Regions from separate parts of the Allobosea sp. RAC05 genome, predicted to be linked through region 1. Evidence: predicted binding sites of a transcription regulator. Region 1 holds the regulator's gene; the other holds the start of a gene.
The links. The regulator LexA, encoded in region 1, represses DNA repair genes until DNA is damaged. The targets are predictions, from matches to a motif close to TGTTCNNNNTGTGTTCNG.
Positions count from the first base shown of each region.

Region 1 (7,383 bases):
TTGCCGTCGACCTGAAGCTGGCTGGTGGTTCCGCTCATCGATACCGGTCCTTTCAGGCTCGCTGCTGGTCAGTCGTGGTTGCGCTCGGTCTTTTCACGGTTGTCCATGAGACCTTTCCGTCGTCAGAGCGAACCGACATGACGGGGTCGTGTCGGTGCAGGGGCGGCCGAGGGTCGAAGAGCGGTTCATCCGACTGATTTTCAAGCAATATTCGTGCCCGCCCCGGCAGGCGCCGACGTGGCCACATCAGGCGTCACTAGACCATTTGCAGACCCGGTTCAACCGAGCCGAAAGACGGTCGGGACAGCGTTTTGCTCAGCTCTGGTCAGCGAGCCGAGCAAGCGTTTCCTCGCGGCCGAGAACCGCCATCACGTCGAACAGGCCCGGCGACATCGCGCGCCCCGTCAGCGCGGCCCGCAGCGGCTGCGCGGCCTGCCCCAGTTTCAGCCCATGCGTCTCCGCAAAGCCGCGCACGGCAGCCTCGAGAGCCTCGACGGACCAGTCGTTCACCGCGGCGAGCGTCTGCGCCAGCCCGGGCAGGCGCTGCCGCCCGGCGTCGTCCAGCAGCGCCGCCGCCTTGGCGTCGAGCTGCAGCGGGCGCGCGGCATAGAGATAGTAGGCGCTGTCGAGTAGCTCGATGAGCGTCTTGGCGCGCTCCTTCAGCCCCGGCATCGCCGCCAGGAAACGCGTTTCCAGCTCGGGCGACAGCGTCGGGCCCAGCCCGCGCGGCGGCCCGATCTCCGGCAGGATCACCTTCAGCGCCGCGATCAGGTCGCTGTCGGTGGACTGGCGCATGTAGAGCCCGTTCAGGCTCTCGAGCTTGGCGAAATCGAAGCGCGCGGCCGAGCGGCCGATCGAGCCGAGATCGAACAGATCGATCATTTCCTGCGTCGAGAAGATCTCCTGGTCGCCATGGCTCCAGCCGAGGCGCAGGAGATAGTTGCGCAGCGCCACCGGCAGATAGCCCATCGCCCGGTAGGCATCGACGCCGAGCGCGCCATGGCGCTTGGAGAGCTTGGCGCCGTCGGGCCCGTGGATCAGCGGGATGTGCGACATGCTGGGGACCGTCCAGCCCATCGCCTGGTAGATCTGCGTCTGGCGCGCCGCGTTGGTCAGGTGGTCGTCGCCGCGGATGACATGGGTCACGCCCATGTCATGGTCGTCGACCACCACCGCGAGCATGTAGGTCGGGTTGCCGTCGGAGCGCAGCAGCACGAGATCGTCGAGATTCTCGTTCTGCCAGACGACACGGCCCTGGACCTCGTCCTCGACCACTGTCTCTCCGGTCTGCGGCGCGCGCAGGCGGATCACCGGCTTGACGCCCTCGGGCGCGGTGGCGGGGTCGCGGTCGCGCCAGCGCCCGTCATAGCGCATCGGCTTGCCGGCGGCCTTGGCCTGCTCGCGCATCTCGTCCAGCTCGGCGGGCGTCGCATAGCAGCGATAGGCGTTGCCGCTGGCGAGCATCTGATGGGCCACCTCACGGTGCCGCTCGGCCCGCGAGAACTGGTAGACCGTCTCGCCGTCCCAATCGAGACCGAGCCATTTCAGCCCGTCGAGGATCGCCGCGATCGCCGGCTCGGTCGAGCGTTCGCGGTCCGTGTCCTCGATGCGCAGCAGCATCTTGCCGCCGTGCCGCCGCGCATAGAGCCAGTTGAACAACGCGGTCCGCGCCCCGCCGATGTGCAGGAAGCCCGTGGGCGAGGGCGCAAAACGTGTGACGACGGCATCGCTCATGAAAGCTTGGCTCCGGCTGGCTGTCGAAAGGGGCCGAGGGGGAAGAGGCGAATCGGCACGCCGCGGGACGGCGCGCGCCGAAGCGGGGCATGACATCCGGCGCGGCCCCTGTAACATGCCCTGGCGGCCGGCGTTAAGCGCAAGATGCACGCGCCGCCGATGCGGTCAGGGATGGGGAGCCGATGCAGCCGGCACCGCCGCCAGGGCAGGGGGACGCGACGCGCAGCCGTGGCGCGCGAACCCTGGCGCTGCCCTGGACCCGGACCGGTCGCGCCCGTGGCGGACCGGGCCTGTCTCTCGCGCTGGCTTCTGCTCGCGAGCGCCTGAAGCGCGCCCTGGCGCTCGAGGCCGAGCGCCGCCGCCTGTTCATCTGGCTGCCGGTGCCGATGGGGATCGGCATCCTCCTCTACTTCGCCGCCGATCGCGAGCCGGCGCTCTGGGCGCCGCTGGTCGGCTTCGTACTCGCTGCAGCCGGCGCGGTCGGCCTGCGCCGCCGTCCGGGCGCGGCGAGGGCGCTGATCGCGCTGGCGGCCGTGTTCGCCGGGTTTGCGGCTGCGACCTGGCGCACGGCCTCGGTCGCCTCGCCGCTGCTGGACCGGCCACGGATCGGTCAGCTCACGGGCTTCGTCGAATCGGTCGAGAGCCGCGACGCCGGCGCCCGCCTCGTGATTCTGGTGACGGGTCTGGCCGGCGTCGAGGCGGCCGAGCGCCCGAGGCGTGTCCGGGTCAACATCCGCGCCGGCGAGGTCGCGCCGGGCGATCACATCGCGGCGGTGGCGCGGCTGCTGCCGCCACCGGGCCCGGCCCGGCCAGGCGGCTATGATTTTGGCCGCGACGCCTTCTTTCGCGGGCTCGGCGCCGTCGGCAGCATCTCCGGCAAGATCACGCTGACGCCGCCGCCGCAGGCGCCGCCGGCGGCGCTGCAGGTCGCCGCTGCGCTCGACCGCGCCCGCAACGCCCTGACGCAGCGCATCGCCTCCATCGGCGGTGGGCAGGCGGGGGCGATGGCGGCGGCGCTGGTTACCGGCAAGCGCGGCCTGATCACCGACACGACCAATGCCGATCTGCGCGCGGCGGGCATCTACCACATCGTCTCGATCTCCGGCCTGCACATGGTGCTCGCCGCCGGGACGATCTTCTGGCTGGTGCGGGCGCTGCTCGCCCTCTCGCAGACGCTGGCGCTGCGCCTGCCGGTCAAGAAGATCGCTGCCCTCGCGGCGATGGCGGGCTCTGTCGCCTACTGCGTATTCTCGGGCGCCGAGGTCGCGACCGTGCGCTCGCTGATCATGACGCTGGTGATGCTGGGCGCGATCCTCGTCGACCGCCCGGCGCTGAGCATGCGCAATCTCGCGCTGGCGGCGATGATCGTTCTGCTGCGCGAACCCGAGGCGCTGCTGGGGCCGAGCTTCCAGATGTCCTTCGGCGCGGTGGCGGCGCTGATCGCCTTCGCCGAGCGCTGGGAGAACCGCGGCCGGTCGCAGCCACCCCCGGCGCTGCCCTGGCCACTGCGCCCGCTTTGGATCGCGGCCTGTGGCATCGTCGTGACCACGCTGCTGGCGACCGCCGCGACCGCCCCGTTCGGCGCCTTCCACTTCCAGACCTTCAACCCGTTCGGGCTGCTCGGCAACGCGCTGGCGCTGCCCTTCGTCTCGCTCTGCGTGATGCCGGCCGCGGTCTTCGGCGTGCTGGCCTACCCCTTCGGGCTGGATGCGCCGGCCTGGTGGCTGATGGGGCAGGCCTCGCAGGTGGTGCTGAAACTGGCGCACTGGGTCGCAACCATCGATCACTCCACCCTGGTGATCCCGGCCTTCGGCACGGCGGCGCTGCTCTGCTTCGTGCTGTCGCTGCTCTGGGCGACGCTGTGGAGCACGAAGCTGCGCCTGCTGGCCGTGCTGCCGCTCGCGGCCGGCGTCGCAGTGGCGGCCAAGCCCGAGCGTCCCGCGATCCTGGTCGAGCGCGATGGGGCCGGGCTGGCCGTGCGCGGGCCCGACGACCGCCTCGTCATCGCCGGTAGGCCCAGCCGCTTCGTGCTGGAGCAATGGCTGAGCGCCGATGGCGATGGCCGCAAGGCGGACGACCCGTCGCTGCGCCAGGGTGCCTCCTGCGATCCCGCAGGTTGTGTCCTGACCACGAGGGAGGGGCGTTCCATCGCCTATGCGCAGGAGCGGCTGGCCATCATCGAGGATTGCCGGCGCGCGGATGTGGTGGTGACGCCGATTCCCTGGACGGCCCCCTGCGCGGCGCTGCTGATCGACCGGACCGCGCTGCAACGCGACGGGGCGACCGCACTCGTGCATGGCCTTACGGGCTGGCGCCGCCATGCCGCCGAGCAGGCCGGACGCTCACGACCCTGGAGTCGTCAGCCGCCGATCCAGCCCGCGGCCAGAACAGCCCCTGCGACAGCCCCCGCGCCATCCGTCGCCGAGAGCGCTCCCGACACCGAGCGCCTTCAGTAGCGCCGCATCAGATTGACCAGTCGGCCCTGGATCTTGACCCGGTCGGGGCCGAGCACCCGCGTCTCATAGGCGGGATTGGCCGCTTCCAGCGCGATCGAGGAGCCGCGCTTGCGCAGCCGCTTCAGCGTCGCCTCTTCGTCGTCAATCAGCGCGACGATGATGTCGCCGGTGTTGGCCGTGTCCTGGCGGCGGATCACCACCGTGTCGCCGTCGAGAATGCCGGCCTCGACCATCGAGTCGCCGCGGACCTCGAGTGCGAAATGCTCGCCGGAACCGAGCATGTCGGCGGGCAGGGCGACGCTGTGGCTGCGGCTCTGGATCGCCGAGATCGGCGTGCCCGCCGCGATGCGGCCCATGACGGGGATCGCGATCGTGTTGCGGGCATCCTCCGGCGCGGCTTCCACCGGGCGCGCCCGGCCGGGCAGCCCGTCCTTGGCCGGCGGCGCATCCTTGCCGAGCCCACCCTGGACGACCGACGGGTTGAAGCGGCGCGCGCCGGGCTGCAGACCGCCGCCGGCACCGTCGGGCAGCTTGATCACCTCGAGCGCCCGCGCCCGGTTCGGCAGGCGGCGGATAAAGCCGCGCTCCTCGAGCGCCATGATCAGCCGGTGAATGCCGGATTTGGACTTGAGGTCGAGCGCGTCCTTCATCTCGTCGAAGGAGGGGGGGACGCCGCTTTCGCGCAGGCGCTCCTGGATGAAACGAAGCAGTTCGAACTGTTTGCGTGTCAGCATGATCCCCGCCGGCGCTCTGGAATCTGCCGGTTGTCGCAGATTCGAAACAAATCACGAACACCATACCCGTTCGCGTTGTGTTCCGCAAGCGGATGCGCCGGTCTGAGCCTAGCGCAACCGGATGAAGCGGCAGGGATCGCCCTTGCGGGCGGCCGGCGCGAAGACAGGGCGGATCGTCAGCGCCTGGGCCTGGGCGAGCAGACCGAGCATGGAGGAATCCTGCCGCTCGAACGGCGTCGCCTCCCAGCCGGCCTCGGTCAGGACGAGGCTGGAGCGCAGATAGTCCTCGCGCTCATCGTTCGCGGGCATGTCGCGCCCGAGCAGGCCGGGCTCGCTGCGGTCGCGCTCAGGCGAGGGCACCCCGAGCAGGGCCTCGATGACCGGGACGACGAAGAGATGGCCGCAGACGATCGAGGAGACGGGGTTACCCGGCAGGCCGATCGCGACCATCGGGCCGAGCCGGCCGGTCATCATCGGCTTGCCCGGCCGCATCGCGATCTTCCAGAAGCCGAGATCCATTCCGGCGCGCTTCAGCGCCTCCTGGACGAGGTCATGCGCGCCGACCGAGGCGCCGCCCAGCGTCACCAGCACATCGGCGCCGGCCTCCCGCGCCTGCCCGATCCGCGCGGCGAGGTCCGCATGGTCGTCGCGCGCGATGCCGAGGTCGAGCACGCTGCCGCCCGCCTGCTCGACCAGCGCGGCAAGCGCAAACGAGTTGGACGCAACGATCTGGTCCGGTCCGACCGGCTCGCCCGGCAGCACGAGTTCGTCGCCGGTGGCGAGGATCGCGACCAGCGGCTTGCGGCGCACCGGCAGGGCCGGGTGAGCGGCGGCGGCGGCGAGCCCGAGCGCGGCGCTGTCGAGGCGGGTTCCGGTGGCGAGCAGGCTGTCATTGAGGCTGAAGTCGAGCCCGGCCTTGCGGATGAACTTGCCCTTGGGCGCGCCCTCGCGGACGGTGATCGCGGCCGAGCCGACGCCGTCGGCGTTCTCCTGGATCAGGATGGTGTCGGCGCCCTCGGGGATCGGGGCGCCAGTGAAGATTCGGACCGCTTCGCCGGTAGATAATGTGCCGGCAAATGAACGCCCTGCGGCCGACTCGCCGATGACCCGCAATTCGGTGCCGGGCACGAGGTCATCCGCCCGCACCGCATAGCCGTCCATGGCCGAGTTGGCGAAGGGCGGCTGCGTCCGCAGCGCGGCAATGTCGGCTCCGAGCACGCGCCAGGCGCACCGCGCCAGCGGCAACGTCTCCACGGGCGTCGGACCCGGAACGCTGTCGAGCAGGGCGCGCAGCGCGACGGGGACCGGCGTCAGGGCCATCAGCCTTGTGCCCCAGGGGAGGCGTCGGCCTCGAACACGCCCGACTTGCCGCCGGATTTATGGGTCAGCCGGATGCCCTCGATCCGCATGCCCCGGTCGGCCGCCTTGACCATGTCGTAGACCGTCAGGCAGGCGACGCTGACGGCGGTGAGCGCCTCCATCTCGACGCCGGTCTGGCCCTTGACCTTGACCTCGGCGCGCACCCGGATGCCGGGCAGGGCCTCGTCAATCTCCAGATCGACCGCGATCTTGGTGATCAGCAGCGGGTGGCAGAGCGGGATCAGTTCGTGGCTGCGCTTGGCGGCCATGATGCCGGCAAGGCGCGCCGTCCCGAGCACGTCGCCCTTCTTGGCGTCGCCGGCGCGCACGATCGCCAGCGTCTGCGGCTGCATCACGACGCAGCCCTCGGCGATGGCCACGCGCGAGGTCTCGGCCTTGTCGCCGACATCGACCATATGCGCCTGGCCCCGGGCGTCGAGATGGCTGAGCGCGCTCACGCGGCGGTCTCCTGGGCGTGGCCCGTGAGGAGTTCGCGCGTCGCGGCCGTCACATCGGCCTGCCGCATCAGGCTCTCGCCGACGAGGAAGGTGCCAACTCCGGCGCGCTTCAGCCGGCCGATGTCGTCATGGCTGAAGATGCCGCTCTCGCTGATGACGATGCGGTCGGCCGGCACGCGCGGCGCCAGTCGTTCGGTCACCGCGAGATCGACTGTGAAATCGCGCAGGTCGCGGTTGTTGATGCCGAGCAGGCGGCTCTTCAGCGCCAGCGCCCGGTCGAGTTCGGCGTCGTCATGGACCTCGATCAGCACATCCATGCCGAGATCGAAGGCCGTAGTCTCCAACGCGCGGGCCGTGGCGTCGTCGACGCCGGCCATGATGATCAGGATGCAGTCCGCACCCCAGGCCCGCGCCTCGTAGACCTGATAAGGGTCGTAGAGGAAATCCTTGCGCAGCACGGGCAGGCCCGAGGCCGCGCGTGCCTGCAGCAGGAACTCCGGGCGGCCCTGGAAGGAGGGGCCATCGGTCAGGACGGAGAGGCAGGCCGCCCCGCCGGCGGCATAGGCGCGCGCCAACGCGGGCGGGTCGAAATCGGCGCGGATCAGCCCCTTGGAGGGCGAGGCCTTCTTGATCTCGGCGATC
Region 1 is NZ_CP016464.1:2,690,146-2,697,528, forward strand. Features, by position in the region: gene gltA (citrate synthase) at 1-38, opposite strand, end outside; gene gltX (glutamate--tRNA ligase) at 316-1,734, opposite strand; gene BSY19_RS16220 (ComEC/Rec2 family competence protein) at 1,917-4,190, shown strand; gene lexA (transcriptional repressor LexA) at 4,184-4,924, opposite strand; gene BSY19_RS16230 (molybdopterin molybdotransferase MoeA) at 5,033-6,244, opposite strand; gene moaC (cyclic pyranopterin monophosphate synthase MoaC) at 6,244-6,741, opposite strand; gene trpC (indole-3-glycerol phosphate synthase TrpC) at 6,738-7,383, opposite strand, start outside.

Region 2 (7,383 bases), 860 kb from region 1:
CCCATCGTCAGCCCATCGCCGCGGCGACGGCCTCGAGCGCGGCTTGCGCCTTGTCGCCGTCGGGCCCGCCGGCCTGGGCCATGTCGCGGCGTCCGCCGCCGCCCTTGCCGCCGAGCGCCTCGGAGGCCGCGCGCACCAGCGCGACCGCGTCGAAGCGCTCGGTCAGGTCCGGCGTGACGCCGACGACGACGCCGGCCTTGCCGTCCTCGGCGACGCCTACGATGGCGACGACGCCCGAGCCGATGCGGGTCTTGGCCTCGTCGGCGAGGCTCTTCAGATCCTTCATCTCGACGCCGCTGATGGCGCGCGCCAGGAGCTTGGTGCCGGCGATCTCCTGGACCGGGTCCTGCGCCTCGCCGCCGCCGCCCATGGCGAGCTTCTTGCGGGCGTCGGAGAGCTCGCGGTCGAGCTTGCGGCGCTCCTCGATCAGCGCGGCCAGACGCGGGCCGGCCTCGTGGGCGGGCACCTTGAGCAGGCTGGCGAGCCCATCGAGCAGGCGGGACTCGGTGTTGAGCCGCAGACGCGCGCCGTTGCCGGTCATCGCCTCGAGGCGGCGGACGCCGGCTGCGACCGCGCTCTCGCCGACGATGCTGACGAGGCCGATATCGCCGGTGCGGCTGGCGTGGGTGCCGCCGCAGAGCTCGACCGAATAGGCGCGGCCGGTGGCGTTGGTTCCCATCGCGACGACGCGGACCTCGTCGCCGTATTTCTCGCCGAACAGCGCGCGGGCGCCCGAGGCGATCGCCTCGTCGACGCTCATCAGCCGGGTCGAGACGGGCTCGTTCTTCAGCACGATGGCGTTGGCGATCTCCTCGACCTCGCGCAGCTCCTCGTCCGAAATCGGCTTGGGATGCGAGAAATCGAAGCGCAGCCGATCGGGCGAGACCAGCGAGCCCTTCTGCGCGACATGATCGCCGAGCACGAGCCGCAGCGCCTCGTGCAGCAGATGGGTGGCGGAGTGGTTGGCGCGGATCGCGGTGCGGCGGGCATGGTCGACCGTCAGCTCGACGGCGGCGCCGCGCTTGAGCACGCCATCCTTGACGGTGACGGCATGGGCGAAGACATCGCCGAGCTTCTTCTGGACATCGCCGACGGTGGCGAGGAAGCCGGCGCCGCGGACCGTGCCGGCATCGCCGACCTGACCGCCGGATTCGCCGTAGAACGGGGTCTGGTTGACGATCATCAGCCCGCTCTCGCCGGCATTCAGGCTCTCGACCTCGGCATTGTCCCGGATCAGCGCGGTGACGACGCCCTCGGCGGTCTCGGTGTCGTAGCCGAGGAATTCGGTGGCGCCGAGCTTGTCGCGCAGCGGGAACCAGAGCTTCTCGGTCGCGGCTTCGCCGGTGCCGGCCCAGGCGGCGCGCGCCTTGGCCTTCTGCTGCTGCATGGCGGCATCGAAGCCATCCGTGTCGACGGTGACGCCGCGGGCGCGCAGCGCATCCTGCGTCAGGTCGAGCGGGAAGCCATAGGTGTCATAGAGCGTGAAGGCGACGTCGCCCTTCAGGCTCTGGCCGGCGGTCAGGTCCTTGGCGGCGTCGTCGAGCAGGGTCAGGCCGCGTGCCAGCGTGGTGCGGAAGCGGGTTTCCTCGAGCTGCAGCGTCTCGGTGATCAGCGCCTCGGCGCGCATCAGCTCAGGATAGGCGCGGCCCATCTCGCGGGTCAGCACCGGGACGAGCTTGTGCAGCAGCGGATCCCTGGCGCCGAGCAGCTGCGCATGGCGCATGCCGCGGCGCATGATCCGGCGCAGCACATAGCCGCGGCCCTCGTTGGACGGCAGCACGCCATCGGCGATCAGGAAGGCCGAGCAGCGCAGATGGTCGGCGATGACGCGGTGGCTCGCCTTCATCGGCCCGTCCGAGGGGACGTTGGTGAGGTCGGCGATGGCGGAGATCAGTGCCGCGAACAGGTCGATCGCATAATTGTCATGCGTGCCCTGGAGCACGGCGGCGATGCGCTCGAGGCCCATGCCGGTGTCGATCGAGGGCCGCGGCAGGTTCGTGCGAATGCCGCCCGCCGCCTCCTCATACTGCATGAAGACGAGGTTCCAGATCTCGATGAAGCGGTCGCCATCCTCGTCGGGCGAGCCGGGCGGGCCGCCGGGGATGTGGTCGCCATGGTCGTAGAAGATCTCGGAGCAGGGGCCGCAGGGGCCCGTATCCCCCATGCGCCAGAAATTGTCCGAGGTCGGGATGCGGATGATCTTCGAGTCGGTGAGGCCGGCGATCTTCTTCCAGAGGCCATGCGCCTCGTCGTCCTCGGAATAGACGGTGACCGTCAGCTTCTCCTTGGGCAGGCCATATTCGCGGGTGACCAGGGTCCAGGCGTGCTCGATCGCCTGTTCCTTGAAATAGTCGCCGAAGGAGAAGTTCCCCAGCATCTCGAAGAAGGTGTGGTGGCGGGCGGTGTAGCCGACATTGTCGAGGTCGTTGTGCTTGCCGCCGGCGCGGACGCATTTCTGCGCGGTGGTGGCACGGACGTAAGGCCGCTTCTCCTGGCCTGTGAAGACGTTCTTGAACTGCACCATGCCCGAATTGGCGAACATCAGCGTCGGGTCGTTGCGCGGCACGAGCGGGCTCGACGCCACCACCTCATGGCCCTGGCCCTTGAAATAGTCGAGGAAGGTGGACCGGATTTCGTTGACGCCGCTCATCGCTTTTCGAACTCTTGGCTATCGGGCTGCCGGCCGGGCCGGGCCGGCGGTTTCAAGCGTTCTAGTGAGGCCGCTTGCCGCTGTCGAGAGAGTGAAGAGCGCAAGGCGTTGAGCCCAAACGACAACGGGCGACCCGAGGGCCGCCCGATCGTTTGCGTCAAAAGCAGCGGGCTTCATGTGAGCCTTCATCCTAAGGAGCAGCCATAGGCTGCGTCTCGAAGGATGGTTCAGCTGTCGCCCGAGCCTCCTGGAGCATCCTTCGAAACGCCGCGTGCCGCGGCTCCTCAGGATGAGGGCTCGGTGAGGACGCTCAGGCCTCGCCCTCGTCGAGATCATCCGCCGTCGGGGTCGCCTGGTCGAGGATGCGCTCGGCGACGAGGCCGGAGTTCTGGCGGATCGTGGCCTCGATCTTGGCGGCGATCTCGGGATTGGCCTTGAGGAAGGTCTTGGCGTTCTCGCGGCCCTGGCCGAGGCGCTGGCTGTCGAAGGAGAACCAGGCGCCGGACTTCTCGACCATGCCGGCCTTGACGCCGAGATCGACGAGCTCGCCGACCTTGGAGATGCCCTCGCCGAACATGATGTCGAACTCGACCTGCTTGAAGGGCGGCGCGACCTTGTTCTTGACGACCTTGACGCGGACCTGGTTGCCGGTGGCCTCGTCACGCTCCTTCAGCGTCGAGACGCGGCGGATGTCGAGGCGCACGGAGGCATAGAACTTCAGCGCGTTGCCGCCGGTGGTCGTCTCCGGGGAGCCGTACATCACGCCGATCTTCATGCGGATCTGGTTGATGAAGATGACCATGCAGTTCGAGCGCGAGATCGACGCCGTCAGCTTGCGCAGCGCCTGGCTCATCAGGCGGGCCTGCAGGCCGGGCTGGACGTCGCCCATCTCGCCCTCGATCTCGGCGCGCGGGGTCAGCGCGGCGACCGAGTCGACCACCAGCACATCGATCGCGCCGGAGCGGACGAGCGTGTCGGTGATCTCGAGCGCCTGCTCGCCGGTGTCGGGCTGGGAGATCAGCAGGTCGTCGAGATTGACGCCGAGCTTGCGGGCATAGACCGGATCGAGCGCGTGCTCGGCGTCGACGAAGGCGCAGACGCCGCCCTTCTTCTGGGCCTCGGCGATGGTGTGCAGGGCCAGCGTGGTCTTGCCGGAGGATTCAGGGCCGTAGATCTCGATGACGCGGCCGCGCGGCAGGCCGCCGACGCCGAGCGCGATGTCGAGGCCGAGCGAACCGGTCGAAATCGTCTCGATCTCGATCGCCTGCTGGTTCTTGCCCAGGCGCATGATCGAGCCCTTGCCGAAGGCGCGCTCGATCTGCGAGAGCGCCGCATCCAGCGCCTTGGCCTTGTCCATCGAGGACCCTTCCACCAGTTTCAGATTCGCCTGACTCACGACTCGCGCTCCTTATGGCAGGGGCGCGGGGACATCTCAATCCGCGCCAATGGCGTAGGATGGTCATGGTTTGTTCTGGTTCGCAAGTTCTTTTTCTGTTCTCTTTTCAGGGCTCCTGACAGGAGGTGGCAGGAGGGGGTATGGCTGGCGACGGCGGGGCGCGGATGGCCGCGGTTCCGAGGGCGGAGGAATGTCGGCATGAGCAGGCGCGCACGCGATTATGGGTTGATCTGCGGCACGCTGCCGCCGGGGCCGCTGAATGCGATCACCGACGTCGCCGGCTTGCGCGTCGGCCATCGCAGCCTGCGCGAGGGGAACGTTCGCACGGGCTTCACGGCGGTGCTGCCGCATGAGGGCGATCTTTTCCGTGGGAAGCTGCGGGCCGGCTGCGACGTCCTCAACGGCTTCGGCAAGAGCGCCGGGCTGGTGCAACTCGCCGAGCTCGGCCAGATCGAGACGCCGATCCTGCTGGGCAACACCTTTTCGGTGGGTGTCGGGTTCGACGCGCTGGTCAGCCGGGCGCTGGCTGGCAATCCCGAGATCGGACGCGAGACCGGAACGGTCAATCCGCTCGTGCTGGAGTGCAATGACGGGTTCCTGTCGGATATCCGCGCGCGGGCCCTGACCGAGGCCGATGCCCAGGCCGCGCTCGACGCGGCCGTGGGCGGGCCTGTGGCCGAAGGGGCGGTCGGCGCCGGCTCGGGGATGAGCGCCTTCGGCTTCAAGGGCGGCATCGGCACGGCGTCGCGGCTGATGCGGCTGGACGGCCGGGACTTCACGCTGGGCGTCCTCGTGCTGGCCAATTTCGGCGCGGCCGGCGATCTCGTCCTGCCCGATGGGCGCCGGCCCGTGCCGCCGGTGCCGACGCCTTTCACGCCCGAGCGCGGCTCGGTCATCATCGTGCTCGCGACCGATCTGCCGCTCGAGTCACGGCAACTGACCCGGGTGGCGCGGCGCTGCGGCGCGGGTCTGGCGCGGCTGGGCGCCTTCTGGGGCCATGGCAGCGGCGACATCGCGGTGGCGTTCAGCACGGCGGGCCGCATCGCCCATCACGAGGCGGCGGACATCCTGCCGATGGCGGTGCTCAACGAAAGCCGGATCGACTGGCCGTTCCGCGCCGCCACTGAAGCGACGCAGGAGGCGGTGCTGAACTCGATGCTGGCGGCGCCGGCCGTGACCGGGCGCGACGGCAACAGCCGGCCCTCGCTGGCGGATGCGCTCGGCTGAGCGCTCACCCCATCGCCGCCTTCACCGTCTCGACCAGCTGCTTCATCGTGAAGGGCTTCGGCAGGAACTGGAAATCCTCGCCCTCGGGCAGGTTCTTGCGGAAGGCTTCCTCGGCATAGCCGGAGACGAAGACGACCTTGGTGGCGGGGTTGCGCTGGCGCAGCTCGCCGAGCAGCGTCGGGCCGTCCATCTCCGGCATCACCACGTCGGAGACGACGAGGTCGATCTGGCCGTCATGGGCGAGGAAGATGTCGAGCGCCTCGACGCCCGAGGCCGCCTCGTGGACGGTGTAGCCGCGCGAGACCAGCATGCGGGCGTTGAGCGCGCGGACCGCGTCCTCGTCCTCGACCAGCAGGATGACGCCGGCGCCGGTGTGGTCGGCGGCGACCTTCTTGGGGGCTTCCTTGACCGCGGCCTCGGCGGCGATCTCCTCTTCGCTGGGGACATGGCGGGGCAGGAAGATCCGGAAGATCGTGCCGCGGCCGACGACCGAGTCGCAGAAGACGAAGCCGCCGGTCTGCTTGACGATGCCGTAGACCATGGAGAGGCCCAGGCCCGTGCCCTTGCCGACCTCCTTGGTGGTGAAGAAGGGCTCGAAGATCTTGTCGAGATGCTCGGGCGCGATGCCGGTGCCTGAATCCTCGACCTCGAGCAGGACATAGTCGTCCATGGGGAGGGCGGCGTGGGCGAAGCCCGCGCAGTCGGCGCGCTCGACATTGCGGGTGCGCACGGTGAGCTTGCCGCCGTCGGCCATGGCGTCGCGGGCGTTGACGGCGAGGTTGACGATGACCTGCTCGAGCTGGCCGAGATCGGCCTTGACCGGCCAGAGGTCGCGGCCCTGGCGGACGTCGAGCGTGACCTTGTCGGCGACGACGCGCTTCAGCATCAGCGAGAGGTCCGACAGCACGTCGCCGAGCTCCAGCACCTGCGGGCGCAGCGTCTGGCGGCGCGAGAAGGCGAGCAGCTGCCGCACCAGCGCCGCGGCGCGGTAGGCGTTCTGCTTGATCTGCATGATGTCGGGGAAGGAGGGGTCCGTCGGGCGGTGGCTCGCCAGCAGGAACTCCGAGGCGTTGATGATGACCTGCAGCACGTTGTTGAAATCGTGCGCGATGCCGCCGGCGAGCTGGCCGACGGCCTGCATCTTCTGGGCCTGGTCGATGTTGTCCTTGAGCTTGCGCTCGGCGGTGGTCTCCAGCGCGTAGATGATGGCGCGCTCGCCGTCGCCATCCTCGGTCGCCGCCACGGGCGAGAGATAGAGCCGCGCCGAGCGGGCCTCGTCGGCGGCCAGCGTCAGGTCGAGCGGGGTGATCTCGGAACGGCCCTCCATCGCCTCGGTCAGCGCCCGGTCGAGCCCGCCGCCCGGCGCGACGAGGTCATGGATCGTCGAGGGCTGCGGCCCGGCCGGGGTCAGGCGGGCGAAGGCGGCGTTGGCGCGCAGGATGGCGCCGTTGCGGTCGACGGTGGCGATCGCCATCGGCGTCGAGTGGAAGAAGCGGGCGAAGCGGATCTCGGCCTCGCTGCCGACGTCGGTACCGGCCTCGCCGGGGGCGCGGTTGAGGACGAGCGTGCGCGAGGGGCCGGCGCGGCCGTCGCTGCCGAAGGCGACCTGGTGGTGCAGGCGCACGGGCAAGGGCGCGCCGTTGCGGCGCTTGAGATCGACGTCGAGCACCTCGACGCGCACATCGCCGGCATGGCCGCGAATGGCCTGGACGAGCGCGGCGGCGGCCGGCGTCGCGATGTCGTCGAGATGCAGGCCGCCGGAGCCGAAGCGGGCGAGGTCGAAGTCGAGCCAGCCGGAGAGGGTGGCGTTGAGATAGGAGACCTCGCCATCGGCGTCGATCGAGACGAAGCCGGCGGGCGCATGGTCGAGATAGTCGATCGCGTGCTGGAGCTCCTGGAAGGCGTTCTCCTGGCGCTCGCGCTCCGGCGTGACGTCGGAGACCGACCAGAGCGTCGCGGGCCGCCCGTCGCGGCGCACCGGCGAGACCTTGATGCGGTACCAGCCGACGGCGCCGCGCCCGCCCAGCGCCGGCTCGAGCCGGACCTCCTCGACGAGCTTGCGGCTCTCGCGGGCGGCGGTGGCGAGGCGGTAGATCGCCTCCGAGACCTC
Region 2 is NZ_CP016464.1:3,551,625-3,559,007, reverse strand. Features, by position in the region: gene BSY19_RS20330 (cyclic nucleotide-gated ion channel) at 1-5, opposite strand, end outside; gene alaS (alanine--tRNA ligase) at 8-2,650, opposite strand; gene recA (recombinase RecA) at 2,961-4,046, opposite strand; gene BSY19_RS20315 (DmpA family aminopeptidase) at 4,245-5,273, shown strand; gene cckA (cell cycle histidine kinase CckA) at 5,278-7,383, opposite strand, start outside.
Region 2: the regulator LexA is predicted to act here: its motif matches at 4,132-4,149, upstream of recA (recombinase RecA).